One region of the Kitasatospora sp. NPDC001664 genome, then DNA from elsewhere that is predicted to be linked to it. Evidence: predicted binding sites of a transcription regulator. Region 1 holds the regulator's gene; each other region holds the start of a gene.

Region 1 (5,216 bases):
GCGCAGCCGGGTGCGGGGCGCGCCCCAGTGGGTCAGGCGCCGGGACGGGCCGCCGTCGGCGGGCGCCACGTGGATCTCGGACGCACCGTCCCGGGTGGAGGTCCACGCGACGTGCCGTCCGTCCGGCGAGAACCGGGGGTGGCTCACCGGGACCTGGTCCGCCGTCAGGCGCCAGGCCCGGCCGCCGTCGATCGGGGCCAGCCAGATGTCGTCCTCGGCGACGAAGGTCAGCAGGTCGCCGTGCAGGTGAGGGTGGCGCAGATAGGCGCCGGCAGAGGTCGTCACGGCGGCCACCCTATGCAGGGGGTCGGCCGGGGGCCATGCGTTTCTTTGTCAGCGAACCTTGGGGCGCCGGAGGCGCCGCCGACGGTCGGGGTCCGGCGGCCCGGGATGGGCGGCCCGGGGCGGGTGGCCCGGGGCGGGCGGCTCAGGCCCAGCGGCCGGTGCGGCCGAGCAGCAGGGCGCCGGCGGCCACGCCCGCGGTCGAGGTGCGCAGCACCGAGGGGCCCAGGCGGTGCGGCTTCGCGCCCGCCTCGGCGAAGGCGGCCAGCTCGTCCGGGGAGACCCCGCCCTCGGGGCCGACCACCAGCACCAGGTCCCCCTCGGCCGGGAGGGCGGCGGTGGCCAGCGGCTCGGAGCCCTCCTCGTGCAGGACGGCGGCGAAGGAGGCGGCGGCGAGCAGCGGGGCCAGCTGACGGGTGGTCATGAGGTCGCGGACCTCGGGGAAGCGCAGGCGGCGGGACTGCTTGCCGGCCTCCCGGGCGGTGGAGCGCCACTTGGCCAGCGCCTTGGCGCCCCGGTCGCCCTTCCACTGGGTGATGCAGCGGGAGGCTGCCCAGGGGATCACCACGTCCACGCCGACCTCGGTCATGGTCTCGACCGCGAGCTCGCCCCGGTCGCCCTTGGGCAGGGCCTGGACCACCACGATCCGGGGCGCCGGCTCCGCCTCCTGACGGACCGCCAGCACCTCGACGTCCAGCGCGTCCTTGCCGTGCACGGCGCGCACCGCACCCTCGACGCCGAGCCCGAGCCCGTCCGCCAGGGTGACGGCCTCGCCGGGCTCCAGCCGCTTGACGGCCGCCGCGTGCCGCCCCTCGGGCCCGTCCAGCCGCACCACCGAGCCGGGGGCGGCCCCGGCGAGCAGTGCGGACTCCACGACGAACACGGGGGCGGTCATGCGGTGCTACTCCTCGATCGGATCGCCGTCTCAGCGACCGTTGAACGCGTCCTTCAGGCGGGAGAACAGGCCCTGCTGCCCCGGTGCGAACTGACCCGAGGGCCGCTCCTCGCCGCGGAGCACGGCGATCCGCCGGAGCAGTTCCTCCTGCTCCGGGTCGAGCTTGGTCGGAGTCTGCACCTCGACGTGCACTATCAAGTCGCCCCGCCCGCCGCCGCGCAGGTGGGTGATGCCCCGTCCGTGCAGCGGGATCGACTGGCCGGACTGGGTGCCGGGCCGGATGTCGACCTCCTCCAGCCCGTCCAGGGTCTGCAGCGGCACCTGGGTGCCGAGCGCGGCCGCCGTCATCGGGATGGTGACGGTGCAGTGCAGGTCGTCCCCGCGCCGCTGGAAGACCGCGTGGCTGGTCTCGGCGATCTCGACGTAGAGGTCACCGGCGGGGCCGCCGCCGGGGCCGACCTCGCCCTCGCCGGCCAGCTGGATCCGGGTGCCGTTGTCCACACCGGCCGGGATCTTGACCGTCAGGGTGCGGCGGGCGCGGACCCGGCCGTCGCCGGCGCACTCCGGGCACGGGGTCGGCACGACGGTGCCGAAGCCCTGACACTGCGGGCAGGGGCGGGAGGTCATGACCTGACCCAGGAAGGACCGGGTGACCTGGGAGACCTCGCCCTTGCCGCGGCACATGTCACAGGTCTGCGCCGAGGTGCCGGGGGCCGCGCCCTCGCCGTTGCAGGTGGTGCAGGTGACGGCGGTGTCGACCTGGAGCTCCTTGGTGGTGCCGAAGGCGGCCTCCTCCAGGGTGATCTCCAGGCGGATCATCGCGTCCTGGCCGCGCCGGGTGCGCGAGCGCGGGCCGCGCTGGCCCGAGGCCGCACCGAAGAACGCGTCCATGATGTCGGAGAAGCCGAAGCCCGCCGCGCCCGCGCCGAAGCCGCCGGCCCCGCCACCGCCGTTGGGCGAGAGCGGGTCGCCGCCGAGGTCGTAGACCTGGCGCTTGGCCGGGTCGGAGAGCACCTCGTAGGCGGCGTTGATCTCCTTGAACCGCTCCTGCGTCTTGGGGTCCGGGTTGACGTCCGGGTGCAGTTCGCGGGCGAGGCGCCGGAACGCCTTCTTGATCTCGTCCTGCCCCGCATCCCGTCGGACGCCGAGTACCGCGTAGTAGTCCGTGGCCACCAAATGCTCCGCTTGTTCCGCCTCTAGAAGTGCTGCGACTGGTCCTGAACAGTGCTGATCTTCGAGCTGTTCCTACGACTCGCCTACGACTCGGCCAGGATCTGGCCCACGTATTGCGCTATTGCTCGCACCGCCCCCATTGTGCCCGGGTAGTCCATCCGGGTCGGTCCGATCACGCCCAGCTTCGCGACACTCTGATCGCCCGAACCGTAACCGACCGAGACCACCGAGGTGGAATTGAGGCCCTCGTAGGCGTTCTCGTGGCCGATCCGGACCGTCATCCCCGCGTCCGCCGTCTCACCCAGGAGACGGAGCAGGACGACCTGCTCCTCCAGGGCCTCCAGCACCGGCTGGATGGTGAGCGGGAAGTCGTGGCCGAAGCGGGTCAGGTTGGCCGTGCCGGCCAGCATGATCCGCTCCTCGTTCTGCTCCGCCAGGGTCTCGAACAGGGTGGCCAGCACGGTGGAGACCGTCGGCCGGTCGGCGGGCTCGAAGGTGGACGGGAGGTCCTCCAGCAGGCCCGGGACCTCCGGCAGCGGCCGGCCCACCGCCTGGGCGTTGAGCCGGGAGCGCAGGTCCGCCAGGACCGTCTCGCCGACCGCGCCCGGGCAGTCCACCATCCGCTGCTCGACCCGGCCGGTGTTGGTGATCAGGACCAGCATCACCTTGGCCGGGGCCAGTGCCACCAGCTCGACGTGACGGACCGTCGAACGGCTCAGCGAGGGGTACTGGACCACCGCGACCTGCCTGGTCAGCTGCGCCAGCAGCCGGACCGTGCGGGCCACCGTGTCGTCCAGGTCCACCGCGCCGTCCAGGAAGTGCCGGATGGCCCGGCGCTCCGGGGAGCTCATCGGCTTGACCTCGGCCAGCCGGTCCACGAACAGCCGGTACCCCTTGTCGGTGGGGATCCGGCCCGCACTGGTGTGCGGCTGGTGGATGTAGCCGTCCTCCTCCAGGGCCGCCATGTCGTTGCGCACGGTGGCCGGGGAGACGCCGAGGTTGTGCCGCTCGACCAGGGCCTTGGAGCCGACCGGCTCCTCCGTCCCGACGTAGTCCTGGACGATGGCGCGCAGCACCGCGAGCTTGCGGTCGTCCAACGGCCGCTCGCCGTACATGGCACCCACCTCCCTCTCGGCCAGGCCCGCTGGCACTCAGACGGGCAGAGTGCCAGGGCAGTACCAGCCAGTGTAAGGCCCATGGGTGACGGCAGGAACGGGGCGCTCAGGTGATCCTCGTTGCTCCGTCAGTTGGGCCTCGCCCCGGGGGCGGTCCGGTAGTGGCAGCATCGAAAGCGGACATACCGGGATACAAGGAGCAGACATGTCATCAGGACGGCGCACCCGCTTCGCCCCGGACCGAGGTCTGACGGGCCGGATGGTCACCACCATGTTCGTCATCGGGCTGCTGTACGTGGGCTTCACCGGGGTGCTGATCGTGCTGCTCCGCGGGGCCTGGCCGCTGGTGGTGCTGATCTCCGGCGGGCTCTTCGTGGCGCAGTTCTGGTTCAGCGACCGGATCACCCAGCGCGCCATGGGCGCCCGCGAGGTCACCCCCGAGGAGTACCCGCAGCTCCACGGCACGGTGGACCGGCTCTGCGCCCTGGCCGACATGCCCAAGCCCCGGGTGGCGGTCACCGACACCGACATGCCCAACGCCTTCGCCACCGGCCGCAACCCGCAGAACGCGGTGGTCTGCGTCACCACCGGCCTGCTGCGGCGGCTGGAGCCCGAGGAGCTGGAGGGCGTGCTCGCCCACGAGCTCTCGCACGTCGCCCACCGGGACGTCGCGGTGATGACCATCGCCGGCTTCCTCGGCGTGCTGGCCGGGGTGATCACCCGGATCGCCCTCTACGGCGGCTTCCTGAACGGACGCGGCAGCCGGGACAGCAATGCGGCCGTCGCGATGATCCTGGTCCCGCTGGTCAGCATGGTGGTCTACGCGGCCAGCTTCCTGCTCACCCGCCTGCTCTCCCGCTACCGCGAGCTGGCCGCCGACCGCGCCGCCGCCCAGCTCACCGGCCGCCCCAGCGCACTGGCCTCCGCCCTCACCAAGGTCACCGGCCAGATCTCGGCCATCCCCACCGAGGACCTGCGCCGGGCGCAGCCGTACAACGCCTTCTACTTCGCACCCGCGCTGAGCGCCCGGGAGACGGCGAGTCAGCTGATGTCCACCCACCCGTCGCTGGAGCAGCGGCTCGACCAGCTCGGGCGGATCTCCGCCGAACTCGGCCGCTGAGGGGAGCCGCACGCGCCATGGGATTCCTCGACTCGCTCTTCGGCCGCAGCAAGCCCGTCCGCCCGGACCTGGACCAGCTGTTCGCCGTCCCCTCCGCCGCCCTCACCCTGGAGGCGGGCGCCGGCTTCCGCCCGACCGGCCTCGGCTCGGTCTGCTTCGCCGCCGTCGAAGGCGGCGCCTTCGGTGAGGTGACCCGCCAGGTCACCGCCCTGCTCGACGCCGACACCGGCCGCGGCGGCACCCCGGTCGAGGCCTCCCGGGACTCCTACGGCTACTCCTGGCTGCTGGCCCGGCACGCCCCCGAGGAGCTCCCCGAACTGGTCAACGACCTGCACGCGGTCAACGGCGAGCTGGAGGCCAACGGCTTCGGGCCCCAACTGCTGTGCTCCATCGTCTCGTTCCGCGACGGCGCCGACCGGCCGCTCGGGCTGGTCTACCTCTACAAGCGCGGCACCTTCTACCCCTTCGCCCCGCTGGCGGGCGGCGTCGAACGGCGCGACAACGCACTGGAGCTCCAGGTGAAGGCGCTGCTCGCCGACGACCTCAAGGTGGAGCCGGAGCTCAACCGCTGGTTCCCCGTCTGGGGAGCGCCCGGGCTGTGACGGGGCGTCGGCTCAGGGACGGTCGTACC
Region 2 (5,216 bases), on a different contig from region 1:
GACCGGCTCCGCGCCGAGGGCCACCGCCTTCTCGTACCAGTGCGCCGGGATGTCGTAGTGGTCCCGCTCGAAGCCCCTCGCGGGGGCGCCCAGCCGCTCCGCGAAGGCGTGCAGCTCCGCGTACGAGACGTCGCTCACCAGGTGCGACCAGTACTTCCCGTGCCCCGGCCAGGTGGGCGGGTCGACCAGGATCACGTCAGCGACCCCACCGGGGCCACCGCCACGCCCTCCTTGCCGCACACCCAGTGCGGCTCCGGCCCCAACTCCGGCTCCACGCCCAGCGCGTGCGGATCCCCCTCGGCCGCGCACGACCGGCACACCGGCCACCGTCCGTACCCCTCCAGCAGCGCGTCCTGCACGTCCTGCGCCACCAGCCCCGCCAGGTACTCCACCCCGTCCGGCCACTGCTCCACCCACCACCGCCGCTTGGTGAGCACCTCCTCCACCAGCGACACCACCTGCGGATCGGCCACGTCACGCGCCGTCAGATCGGCCAGGATCAACGCCCGCGCCGCGTGCAGCGCACTCTCGATGCCATCGGAACTCATCCCCCCATTGTCCCCTCCCCCACCCGCCGCAGGAACCGGACCGGGCGAGTGACCGGGCGGCTCTCCGTCAGGTCCGTCCGGCCGCCACCGCGGTCCCCCGGGTCGGTGAAACGCCGCAGGGCGGCCTCCCCGGTGAGGGGAGACCGCCCTGACGGACGTTCCGGAGCTTGCCGATCCTCGGGAGGATCAGAAGTCCATGTCACCGCCCGGCATGCCGCCGCCGGCGGCCGCGGCGGCCTTCTCCGGCTTGTCGGCGATGACGGCCTCGGTGGTGAGGAAGAGCGCCGCGATGGAGGCGGCGTTCTGGAGGGCGGAGCGGGTGACCTTGGCCGGGTCGATGATGCCGGCGGCGATCAGGTCGACGTACTCGTTGGTCGCGGCGTTGAGGCCCCAACCGGACTCGAGGTTGCGGACCTTCTCCACGACGACGCCACCCTCGAGGCCGGCGTTGGTGGCGATCTGCTTGATCGGGGCCTCGAGCGCGACGCGCACGATGTTGGCACCGGTGGCCTCGTCGCCGGTCAGCTCCAGCTTGTCGAAGGCGACACCGGCCTGCAGCAGCGCGACGCCACCACCGGCGACGATGCCCTCCTCGACGGCGGCCTTCGCGTTGCGGACGGCGTCCTCGATGCGGTGCTTGCGCTCCTTGAGCTCGACCTCGGTCGCGGCACCGGCCTTGATGACGGCGACGCCACCGGCGAGCTTGGCCAGGCGCTCCTGGAGCTTCTCGCGGTCGTAGTCCGAGTCGGAGTTCTCGATCTCGGCGCGGATCTGGTTCACGCGGCCGGCGACCTGGTCGCTGTCGCCGCCACCGTCGACGATGGTGGTCTCGTCCTTGGTGATGACCACCTTGCGGGCGGTGCCCAGCAGGTCGAGACCGGCGTTCTCCAGCTTGAGGCCGACCTCCTCGGAGATGACGGTGCCACCGGTGAGGATGGCGATGTCGCCGAGCATGGCCTTGCGGCGGTCACCGAAGCCCGGGGCCTTGACGGCGACGGACTTGAAGGTGCCACGGATCTTGTTCACGACCAGGGTCGACAGGGCCTCGCCCTCGACGTCCTCGGCGATGATGACGAGCGGCTTGCCGCTCTGCATGACCTTCTCCAGCAGCGGGAGCAGGTCCTTGACCGAGCCGATCTTGGAGTTGGCGATCAGGATGTACGGGTCCTCGAAGGAGGACTCCATCCGCTCCAGGTCGGTGGCGAAGTAGGCGGAGATGTAGCCCTTGTCGAAGCGCATGCCCTCGGTGAGCTCGAGCTCCAGACCGAAGGTGTTGCTCTCCTCGACGGTGATGACGCCTTCCTTGCCGACCTTGTCCATCGCCTCGGCGATGAGCTCGCCGATCTGGGTGTCGGCGGCGGAGATGGAGGCGGTGGAGGCGATCTGCTCCTTGGTCTCCACGTCCTTGGCCTGGGCCAGCAGCTGGTCGGAGACGGCCTGGACGGCCTTCTCGATGCCGCGCTTCAGGGCCATCGGGTTGGCGCCGGCGGCGACGTTGCGCAGACCCTCGCGGACGAGCGCCTGGGCGAGCACGGTGGCGGTGGTGGTGCCGTCACCCGCGACGTCGTCGGTCTTCTTGGCGACCTCCTTGACGAGCTCCGCGCCGATCTTCTCGTACGGGTCCTCGAGCTCGATCTCCTTGGCGATGGAGACGCCGTCGTTGGTGATCGTGGGGGCGCCCCACTTCTTCTCAAGGACGACGTTGCGGCCCTTGGGGCCCAGCGTCACCTTGACGGCGTCGGCAAGCTGGTTCATGCCGCGCTCGAGTCCGCGGCGAGCTTCCTCGTCAAAAGCGATGATCTTGGCCATCGGAAGTGGTCCTCCAGGACACGTCGACTGCGCCGGACCGGAGGGCGCCCGCGACGGACGGCCCTGGTGTGCGGGGGTCTTGTCCCCTACCGCTCCCGGGGGCCTCACCGACCCGGTCCGTTGTCACTCTCATGCTGTGAGTGCTAACGCCAATGATTAGCACTCTCGGGTATCGAGTGCAAGCCCAATCGTGATACGGGCACCCGCGCCGCCGCCCCGCGCGCACACGACGACAGGCCCGTACGACGTGGTGTCGTACGGGCCTGCCGGCGAAGCGTGGAGACTGCCAGCCCGAAGCCGAGCCGAGGTCCGCAGGTGCGGAAGGTCAGACCGCCGCGCGGACCATGTCCGCCTGCGGGCCCTTCTGCCCCTGGGAGATCTCGAACTCGACCCGCTGGCCCTCCTCGAGGGTGCGGTAGCCGTCCATCTGGATCGCGCTGTAGTGGACGAACACGTCCGCACCACCGTCGACCGCGATGAAGCCGTAGCCCTTCTCCGCGTTGAACCACTTGACGGTGCCCTGAGCCATTCCGAACTCCCCTTGTGCTGTGCTGGCCCTTCGCGGGTCCACAGGATGCGGACCCAGGTCTGTACCGGCACACGCCCGAGGGAACCCCCCCTGGGCGTAGCCGCGGTCATTGCTTGAACGCGCCGACCGCCGCTGAATGTATCCGGACAGACGCCCTCTGCAACAGGGTCAACTTCGCCGAATTCACCGTGTGACGAAAGGGATGTGACGGGAGGAAAGCCTCAGGGAGCGGCAATTCGCTCCGGGCATAGCGGACCAATCGGGAGGAGACGCTGTCAGATTCCTGACGCTGGCCTGACACTTCCCGTCCCACCGCGGGCGCCCGACGTCTCAACCGACGGACGGGCCCTGCGTGCACGACTCAGCCGTACCGCCGGACGGGATTCGAAACCTCCGATCCGACTCCGCACTCTACCCCCTGGCACCTGACGGAAATTCACCGCGACATGCGGCGGGCCGCCACCGAATAACCGGAATCATTCGTTCCGGTCGCGGTGACGGCCCGTCGATTGCGCCGTACTGCGGAGCAGCCGGTTCAGCAGCCCCCGGCCACGGCCGGAATGATCGAGATGCTGGTGCCGTCCTTGATCTCGGTCTCCAGGCCCTCGGCGAAGCGCACGTCGTCGTCGTTCACGTAGACGTTCACGAAGCGGCGCAGCTTGCCGGCGTCGTCCAGCACCCGGGCGGCGATGCCGGGGTGGTTGGCGTCCAGGTCGGCGATCACGGCGGCCAGGGTGGCGCCCTCGGCGGCCACCTCGGCGGCGCCGCCGGTGTAGGTGCGCAGGATGGTCGGGATGCGGACGGTGGCGCTCATGGGGGTACTCCTAAACCGGTGCTGAGGGGGGATCAGGCGGAGGCCAGGCCGGCCGCGCGGAAGGACTCCAGGGTCGGGCGGATGGTGGCGGTCAGACCGGCGTCGGAGACGGCGTCCAGGGTCTTCAGGCCGTCACCGGTGTTGATCGCCACGGTCTCCTTGGCCGGGTCGAGCTGCCCGGTCTCCACCAGCTTCTTCAGCACGCCGATGGTCACGCCGCCCGCGGTCTCGGCGAAGATGCCCTCGGTGCGGGCCAGCAGCTTGATGGCCTCGACCACCTCGGCGTCGGTGACGTCCTCCACCGCACCGCCGGTGCGGCGGGCGATGTCCAGCACGTACGGGCCGTCGGCCGGGTTGCCGATCGCCAGCGACTTGGCGATGGTGTCGGGCTTGACCGGCTTGATCACGTCGCGGCCGGCCTTGAAGGCGGCGGAGACCGGGGAGCAGCCCTCGGCCTGGGCGCCGAAGATCTTGTAGGGCCGGTCCTCGACCAGGCCGAGCTTGATCAGCTCCTGCAGACCCTTGTCGATCTTGGTGAGCTGGGAGCCCGAGGCGATCGGGATGACGATCTGCTCCGGCAGGCGCCAGCCGAGCTGCTCGCAGATCTCGTACGCCAGGGTCTTGGAGCCCTCGCCGTAGTACGGGCGGAGGTTGACGTTGACGAAGCCCCAGCCCTCGCCGGCCGGGTCGCCGATCAGCTCGGAGCAGAAGCGGTTCACGTCGTCGTAGTTGCCCTCGATGCCGACCAGCTCGCCGCCGTAGACACCGGCCATCACGACCTTGCCCTGCTCCAGGTCGTGCGGGATGAACACGCAGGACTTGAAGCCGGCCCGGGCCGCCGCCGCGCCCACCGCACCGGCCAGGTTGCCGGTGGAGGAGCAGGACAGGGTGGTGAAGTTGAACGCGCGCGCCGCCTCGATGGCGCAGGCCACCACGCGGTCCTTGAAGGAGTGGGTCGGGTTGCCCGAGTCGTCCTTGACGTGCAGCTGGGCGGTGAAGCCGAGCTCGCGGCCGAGGTTGTCGGCCTTCACCAGCGGGGTCCAGCCCGGGTTGAGGTTGGGCTTGGAGGCCACGTCGGCCGGGACGGGCAGCAGCGGGGCGTAGCGCCAGATGGAGGCCGGGCCGGCCTCGATCCGCTTGCGCAGCGCCTCGGCGTCCGCGGAGCCGAAGTCGTAGGCGATCTCCAGCGGGCCGAAGCACTCGAGGCAGGCGAAGCTGGGGCCGAGCGGGAACTTGGTGCCGCACTCGCGACAGGACAGCTGGTCGGCGGGCCCGAGGTCGACGGTGGGTGCGGCGGAAACAGCGGTAGCCATGGTGGCGGAGGCCTCTCTCCTCATCTTCCCCGTGACGCGGTCGCGCCACAGGCCGGAATTGGCACCTGTCCCGCCGTGGCCGCAGATGGGCCTGATCGCGCGAGAAGGTTGCCGGGACGTCAACGGGCCGTTCCCTCAGTCCCTCTGGATGAGCTCTGTGAAGTTGTGGTCCTGCTCTCCGGCCGACCCCGACGTGCGAAGGT
Region 3 (5,216 bases), on a different contig from region 1:
GGCGGGCCTCGATCATGACTCCGTTATAAGCGATCCTTTGGGCAAACGCCCAACTCGCCAGGGCTCAGCGAAGGTGGCTACGCCTTCGGGGGCGCGGGGAACTGCGCGAAGCGGAAGGCGGACCAGTGTGGGATCGGGGCACGTCAGCCAGTTGCACGCGCTGCCGTACCCCCGCGCGCAGTTCCTCGCGCCCCTGGCATGACCACCTCCCGAAGGTTCTCCACACGCCGGAGGCCCGGCTCCCCCGCAGGGGAACCGGGCCTCCGGTCGGGCTGACGGTGCGTCAGTGGGAGTGGCCGTGGCCGCCGTGGCTGTGGCCGGCCGGCTCCTCGTCGGCCGGCTTCTCCACCACGAGGGTCTCGGTGGTGAGGAGCAGCGAGGCGATGGAGGCGGCGTTCTCCAGGGCGGAGCGGGTGACCTTGACCGGGTCGATGACGCCGGCCTTCACCAGGTCGCCGTACTCGCCGGTGGCGGCGTTGTAGCCCTGGCCGGCCTCCAGCTCGGCGACCTTCGAGGTGATGACGTAGCCCTCGAGGCCGGCGTTCTGGGCGATCCAGCGCAGCGGCTCGGCGAGCGCCTTGCGGACGACGGCGACACCGGTCGCCTCGTCGCCGGAGAGGCCGAGGCCGTCCTCCAGGACCTTGGCGGCGTGCACCAGCGAGGCGCCACCACCGGCGACGATGCCCTCCTCGACCGCGGCGCGGGTCGCGGAGATGGCGTCCTCCAGACGGTGCTTGCGCTCCTTGAGCTCGACCTCGGTGGCGGCGCCGACCTTGATCACGCAGACGCCGCCGGCCAGCTTGGCCAGGCGCTCCTGCAGCTTCTCGCGGTCCCAGTCCGAGTCGGTGTTGGCGATCTCGGCCTTGATCTGGGCGACGCGGCCCGCGACGGCGTCCGAGTCACCGGCGCCGTCGACGACCGTGGTGTCGTCCTTGGTGATGGTGACGCGGCGGGCGGTGCCCAGCACGTCCAGACCGGCCTGGTCGAGCTTGAGGCCGACCTCCTCGGAGATGACGGTGGCACCGGTCAGGGTGGCCAGGTCGCCGAGGATCGCCTTGCGGCGGTCGCCGAAGCCGGGGGCCTTCACCGCGACGGCGTTGAAGGTGCCGCGGATCTTGTTGACGACCAGGGTGGAGAGCGCCTCGCCGTCCACGTCCTCGGCGATGATCAGCAGCGGCTTGGAGGCACCGCCCTGCAGGATCTTCTCCAGCAGCGGGAGCAGCTCCTGGATGGAGGAGATCTTGCCCTGGTTGATCAGGATGTACGGGTCCTCGAGGACCGCCTCCTGACGCTCCGCGTCGGTGACGAAGTACGGCGACAGGTAGCCCTTGTCGAACTGCATGCCCTCGGTGAAGTCCAGCTCCACGCCGAAGGTGTTCGACTCCTCGACGGTGATGACGCCGTCCTTGCCGACCTTGTCGATCGCCTCGGCGATCAGGTCGCCGACCTGCTGGTCCTGGGCGGACAGGGACGCGACGGCGGCCACGTCCTCCTTGCCCTCGATCTCGCGGGCGATGGAGAGCAGGTGCTCGGAGACGGCGGCGACGGCCTTGTCGATGCCCTTCTTCAGGGCGGCCGGGCCGGCGCCGGCGGCGACGTTGCGCAGACCCTCGTTGACCAGGGCCTGGGCCAGCACGGTGGCGGTGGTGGTGCCGTCACCCGCGACGTCGTTGGTCTTGGTGGCCACCTCCTTGACCAGCTGGGCGCCGAGGTTCTCGTACGGGTCGTCCAGCTCGACCTCACGGGCGATGGTGACGCCGTCGTTGGTGATGGTCGGCGCGCCGAACTTCTTGTCGATGACGACGTTGCGGCCCTTGGGGCCGATGGTCACCTTCACCGTGTCGGCCAGCTTGTTGACACCGCGCTCGAGCGAGCGGCGGGCGTCCTCGTCGAACTGCAGGATCTTCGCCATGGTTCCGTTTCCTCTGGGGATCTACTGACTGCGGGAGCCAACAACCGCGCCCCGGCCGCTGTCTGACGACACGTGACCGGGGCGGGCTGGAACGACTTACTTCTCGATGATGGCGAGAACGTCGCGGGCCGAGAGGACGAGGTACTCCTCGCCCTGGTACTTCACCTCGGTGCCGCCGTACTTGGAGTACAGAACGATGTCGCCGACCGCGACATCGAGCGGAAGACGCTGGCCATCCTCGAAGCGACCCGGGCCGACGGCCAGGACGACGCCCTCCTGGGGCTTCTCCTTGGCGGTGTCCGGGATAACCAGGCCGGAGGCCGTGGTGGTCTCGGCGTCGAGCGGCTGGACCACGATGCGGTCCTCGAGCGGCTTGATGGCAACCTTGCTGCTGGCGGTCACGTCCGAGCTCCCCTTCGGAGATTACGGGGTTGTTCTACAGGTAGGTGGCGATGTGCACGCGCCCGCCGTCGCGGGGGTCGGACACGCTCCATCGCGTTAGCACTCACCCGGTGGGGAGTGCCAGGAACGACCATAGGCTGCGGTTAGCACTCAGTCAACCAGAGTGCCAACGCCGCGCGTGGCGGCCCGCGTCCCTCGGCGGCCCGGAGGGCCGTCAGGGGCGCGGGGAACTGCGCGAAGCGGAAGGCACCCACCCGATCGCCGGGTACGGACAACCACCTGCAAGTGAGCGCCCGCACCCGGCCACCGGCGCGCATCCTCCGCTTCGCGCAGTTCCCCGCGCCCCTGGTGTGACCACTTCCCCCGCCGCCGCAGGCGTGCCCACCCCGCGGGAGCGGCGAGAATGGCCCCCGTGGAGATCGACGCGTTCAAGGCCCTGTTGACCGATCAGGGCCAGGCCCTGCTCGCCGAGTTGCGGGAGTTCAAGCCCGGCGAGGAGCTGGCGCTGGCCACCCGGCTGCGCAAGGAGCACCCGGCCGAGCTGGTGACCGCCGCGATCGGCCAGGCGCACCTGCGCCAGCGCGCCCGCGCGAAGTTCGGCACCGACGCCGACGCCATGTACTTCACCCCCAACGGAGTCGAACAGGCCACCCGCCGCAGCGTCGCCGAGTGGCGCGCCGGCCGCTTCGCGGCCCTCGGCGTGCGCCGCCTCGCGGACCTCTGCTGCGGGATCGGCGGCGACGCGATCGCCCTCGCCCGGGCCGGGGTGCACGTGCTCGCCGTCGACCGCGACCCGCTGACCTGCGCCGTCGCCACCGCCAACGCCGCCGCCCTCGGCCTCACCGACCTCGTCAAGGTCCGCGAGGCCGACGTCACCGAGGTGGACGTCGCCGGCTACGACGCGGTCTTCACCGATCCGGCCCGCCGGACCGCCCGGGGCCGGGTGTTCGACCCGGAGGCGTACTCGCCGCCGCTGTCCTGGGCGGTCGAGGCGGCCCGCCGCACCCCGTACGGGGCCCTCAAGGTGGCCCCGGGCATCCCGCACGAGCTGGTGCCGGAGGGCGCCGAGGCGGAGTGGGTCTCGGACCACGGCGAGGTCAAGGAGGCCGTCCTCTGGTTCGGCACCGGCGCCACCGCCCCGCACCGGGCCACCCTCCTCCCCGGACCGCACTCGCTGACGGGCGGTCACCTCCCGGACCCGGAGGCGGGTCCGGTCGGCCGCTACCTCTACGAGCCGGACGGCGCGGTGATCCGCGCCCACCAGGTGGCCGAGGTCGCCGAGCAGGTCGGGGGCCGGCTGATCGACCCCAGGATCGCGTACGTCACCTCCGACCGGCTGGTCCGCACCCCCTACGCCCACGCGTACGAGCTCACCGACGTGCTGCCCTACAACGTCAAGAAGCTCAAGGCCCTGCTGAAGGAGCGCCGGGTCGGCACCGTGGTCATCAAGAAGCGCGGCGTCTCCGTCACCCCCGAGGAGCTCCGCAAGCAGCTCAGGCCCAGCGGCCCGAACGAGCTGACGGTCATCCTCGCCCGGACCGACCACGGCCCGCTCATGATGCTCGGTCAGCCCGCCGGGGCCGCGATGTAGTCCTCCAGCCGGGCCACCGCGAAGCCCTGCTCCTGGATCCGGCGCAGCATCTCGGCGAACATCTCGGTCATCGTCTCGCCCTTGAGGTCCTTCGGGCCGCGGAAGTGCGCCAGCACGATGTCGCCGGGCTTCAGCTTCTTGTCGGCGGCCTGGTACTGCATGTCGTGGATCTGCATCGACTCGCGCCAGAGCACGACGGCGCGCGGCCCGCACTGCTGCACCGAGGAGTTGAGCTGCGGGGTGTGCGCGCCGTCCCCGTACGGCGGGCGGAACAGCAGCGGGGCCTTGCCGTACTGCTGGGTGAGCGCGGCCTGGGCGTCGCAGACCTCGGACTTCTGCTTCTCCGGCGAGACCTTGCTCAGCTGGGCGTGGTCCGTGGTGTGGTTGTGGATCTGGTTGCCCAGCTCCTGGAGCGGCTTGAAGTAGCCGTAGTCGTCCTTGACGATGTTCTTGGTCAGGAACATCGAGATGGGCACCTTGAGGTCCCGGATCATCTCGACGAACTTCGGGTCCTTCTCGGCCCCGTCGTCGATCGTCACGAAGACGACCTTGTCCTTGGTCGGCACCTCGGAGAAGACCGGCACCGGGCCGCTCGCGGTCAGCTTCACCGGCTTGTCGGCCGGGGCCGGCGGGGCGGCGGGCAGCGGCTTGATCCCCCACTTGGCCCAGGCGTCCGCAGAGGCCACCGGGCTGCCGCCCGCGGCCGGCTGACTCTCCTTCACCTGCGGCCGGGCACTGCTGGGAGCGGGCGGCGCGGGGCTGGACGGCGCCGTCGTCCCGCTCCCGCAGCCGGCCACCAGCAGCAGGGTCAGCGCCGCCACCCCGTACGTCCTCTTCACCGTGCTCCCCGTCGTCGTGCGCTCCCAGCGAACTCCCAGGAACACTACCGGGGTCAGCGCAGCGCTTCGTGCGCCGCCGCGTGCAGATCGGTGTGCGGGACGGAGACCTCGGTCACGGGCAGCGAGGAGTCCGCGGAGAGTTCGAGGGCCGAGGGGGCGCGGTTGCGCCAGACCATCTCGGCGCCGAGCGCCGCGACCATCGCGCCGTTGTCGGTGCACAGGCCCGGGCGGGGCACCCGGAGCACGATGCCGGCCTTGTCGCAGCGCTGCTGGGCCATCTCGCGCAGCCGCGAGTTGGCCGCCACGCCGCCGCCGATCATCAGGTGGTCGACGCCCTGGGCCTTGCAGGCCTTGACGGCCTTGCGGGTCAGCACGTCGGTGACCGCCTCCTGGAAGGACGCGGCCACGTCGGCCACCGGCACCTCCTCGCCGGCCCGGCGCTTGGCCTCCACCCAGCGGGCCACCGCGGTCT

What was found. The regulator HrcA, encoded in region 1, represses chaperone genes, less so after heat shock. The targets are predictions, from matches to a motif close to TTNGCACTCNGNNNNNCNGAGTGCNAA.
Region 2: the regulator HrcA is predicted to act here: its motif matches at 2,514-2,540, upstream of groL (chaperonin GroEL).
Region 3: the regulator HrcA is predicted to act here: its motif matches at 2,458-2,484, upstream of groES (co-chaperone GroES).

Annotation. Positions count from the first base shown of each region.
Region 1 is NZ_JBSFGS010000004.1:272,836-278,051, forward strand. Features, by position in the region: gene ACWCYY_RS08285 (S41 family peptidase) at 1-294, opposite strand, end outside; gene ACWCYY_RS08290 (16S rRNA (uracil(1498)-N(3))-methyltransferase) at 428-1,177, opposite strand; gene dnaJ (molecular chaperone DnaJ) at 1,208-2,350, opposite strand; gene hrcA (heat-inducible transcriptional repressor HrcA) at 2,434-3,465, opposite strand; gene htpX (zinc metalloprotease HtpX) at 3,671-4,585, shown strand; gene pspAB (PspA-associated protein PspAB) at 4,603-5,187, shown strand; gene ACWCYY_RS08315 (DUF4440 domain-containing protein) at 5,200-5,216, opposite strand, start outside.
Region 2 is NZ_JBSFGS010000014.1:143,220-148,435, forward strand. Features, by position in the region: gene ACWCYY_RS21240 (DUF4031 domain-containing protein) at 1-195, opposite strand, end outside; gene ACWCYY_RS21245 (hypothetical protein) at 192-548, opposite strand; gene groL (chaperonin GroEL) at 735-2,357, opposite strand; gene ACWCYY_RS21255 (cold-shock protein) at 2,683-2,886, opposite strand; gene ACWCYY_RS21260 (ubiquitin-like small modifier protein 1) at 3,422-3,700, opposite strand; gene thrC (threonine synthase) at 3,733-5,013, opposite strand; SAM riboswitch class I at 5,031-5,168, opposite strand.
Region 3 is NZ_JBSFGS010000015.1:8,887-14,102, reverse strand. Features, by position in the region: gene ACWCYY_RS21775 (LysR family transcriptional regulator) at 1-16, opposite strand, end outside; gene groL (chaperonin GroEL) at 284-1,912, opposite strand; gene groES (co-chaperone GroES) at 2,009-2,314, opposite strand; gene ACWCYY_RS21760 (class I SAM-dependent methyltransferase) at 2,718-3,905, shown strand; gene ACWCYY_RS21755 (polysaccharide deacetylase family protein) at 3,881-4,744, opposite strand; gene tsaD (tRNA (adenosine(37)-N6)-threonylcarbamoyltransferase complex transferase subunit TsaD) at 4,798-5,216, opposite strand, start outside.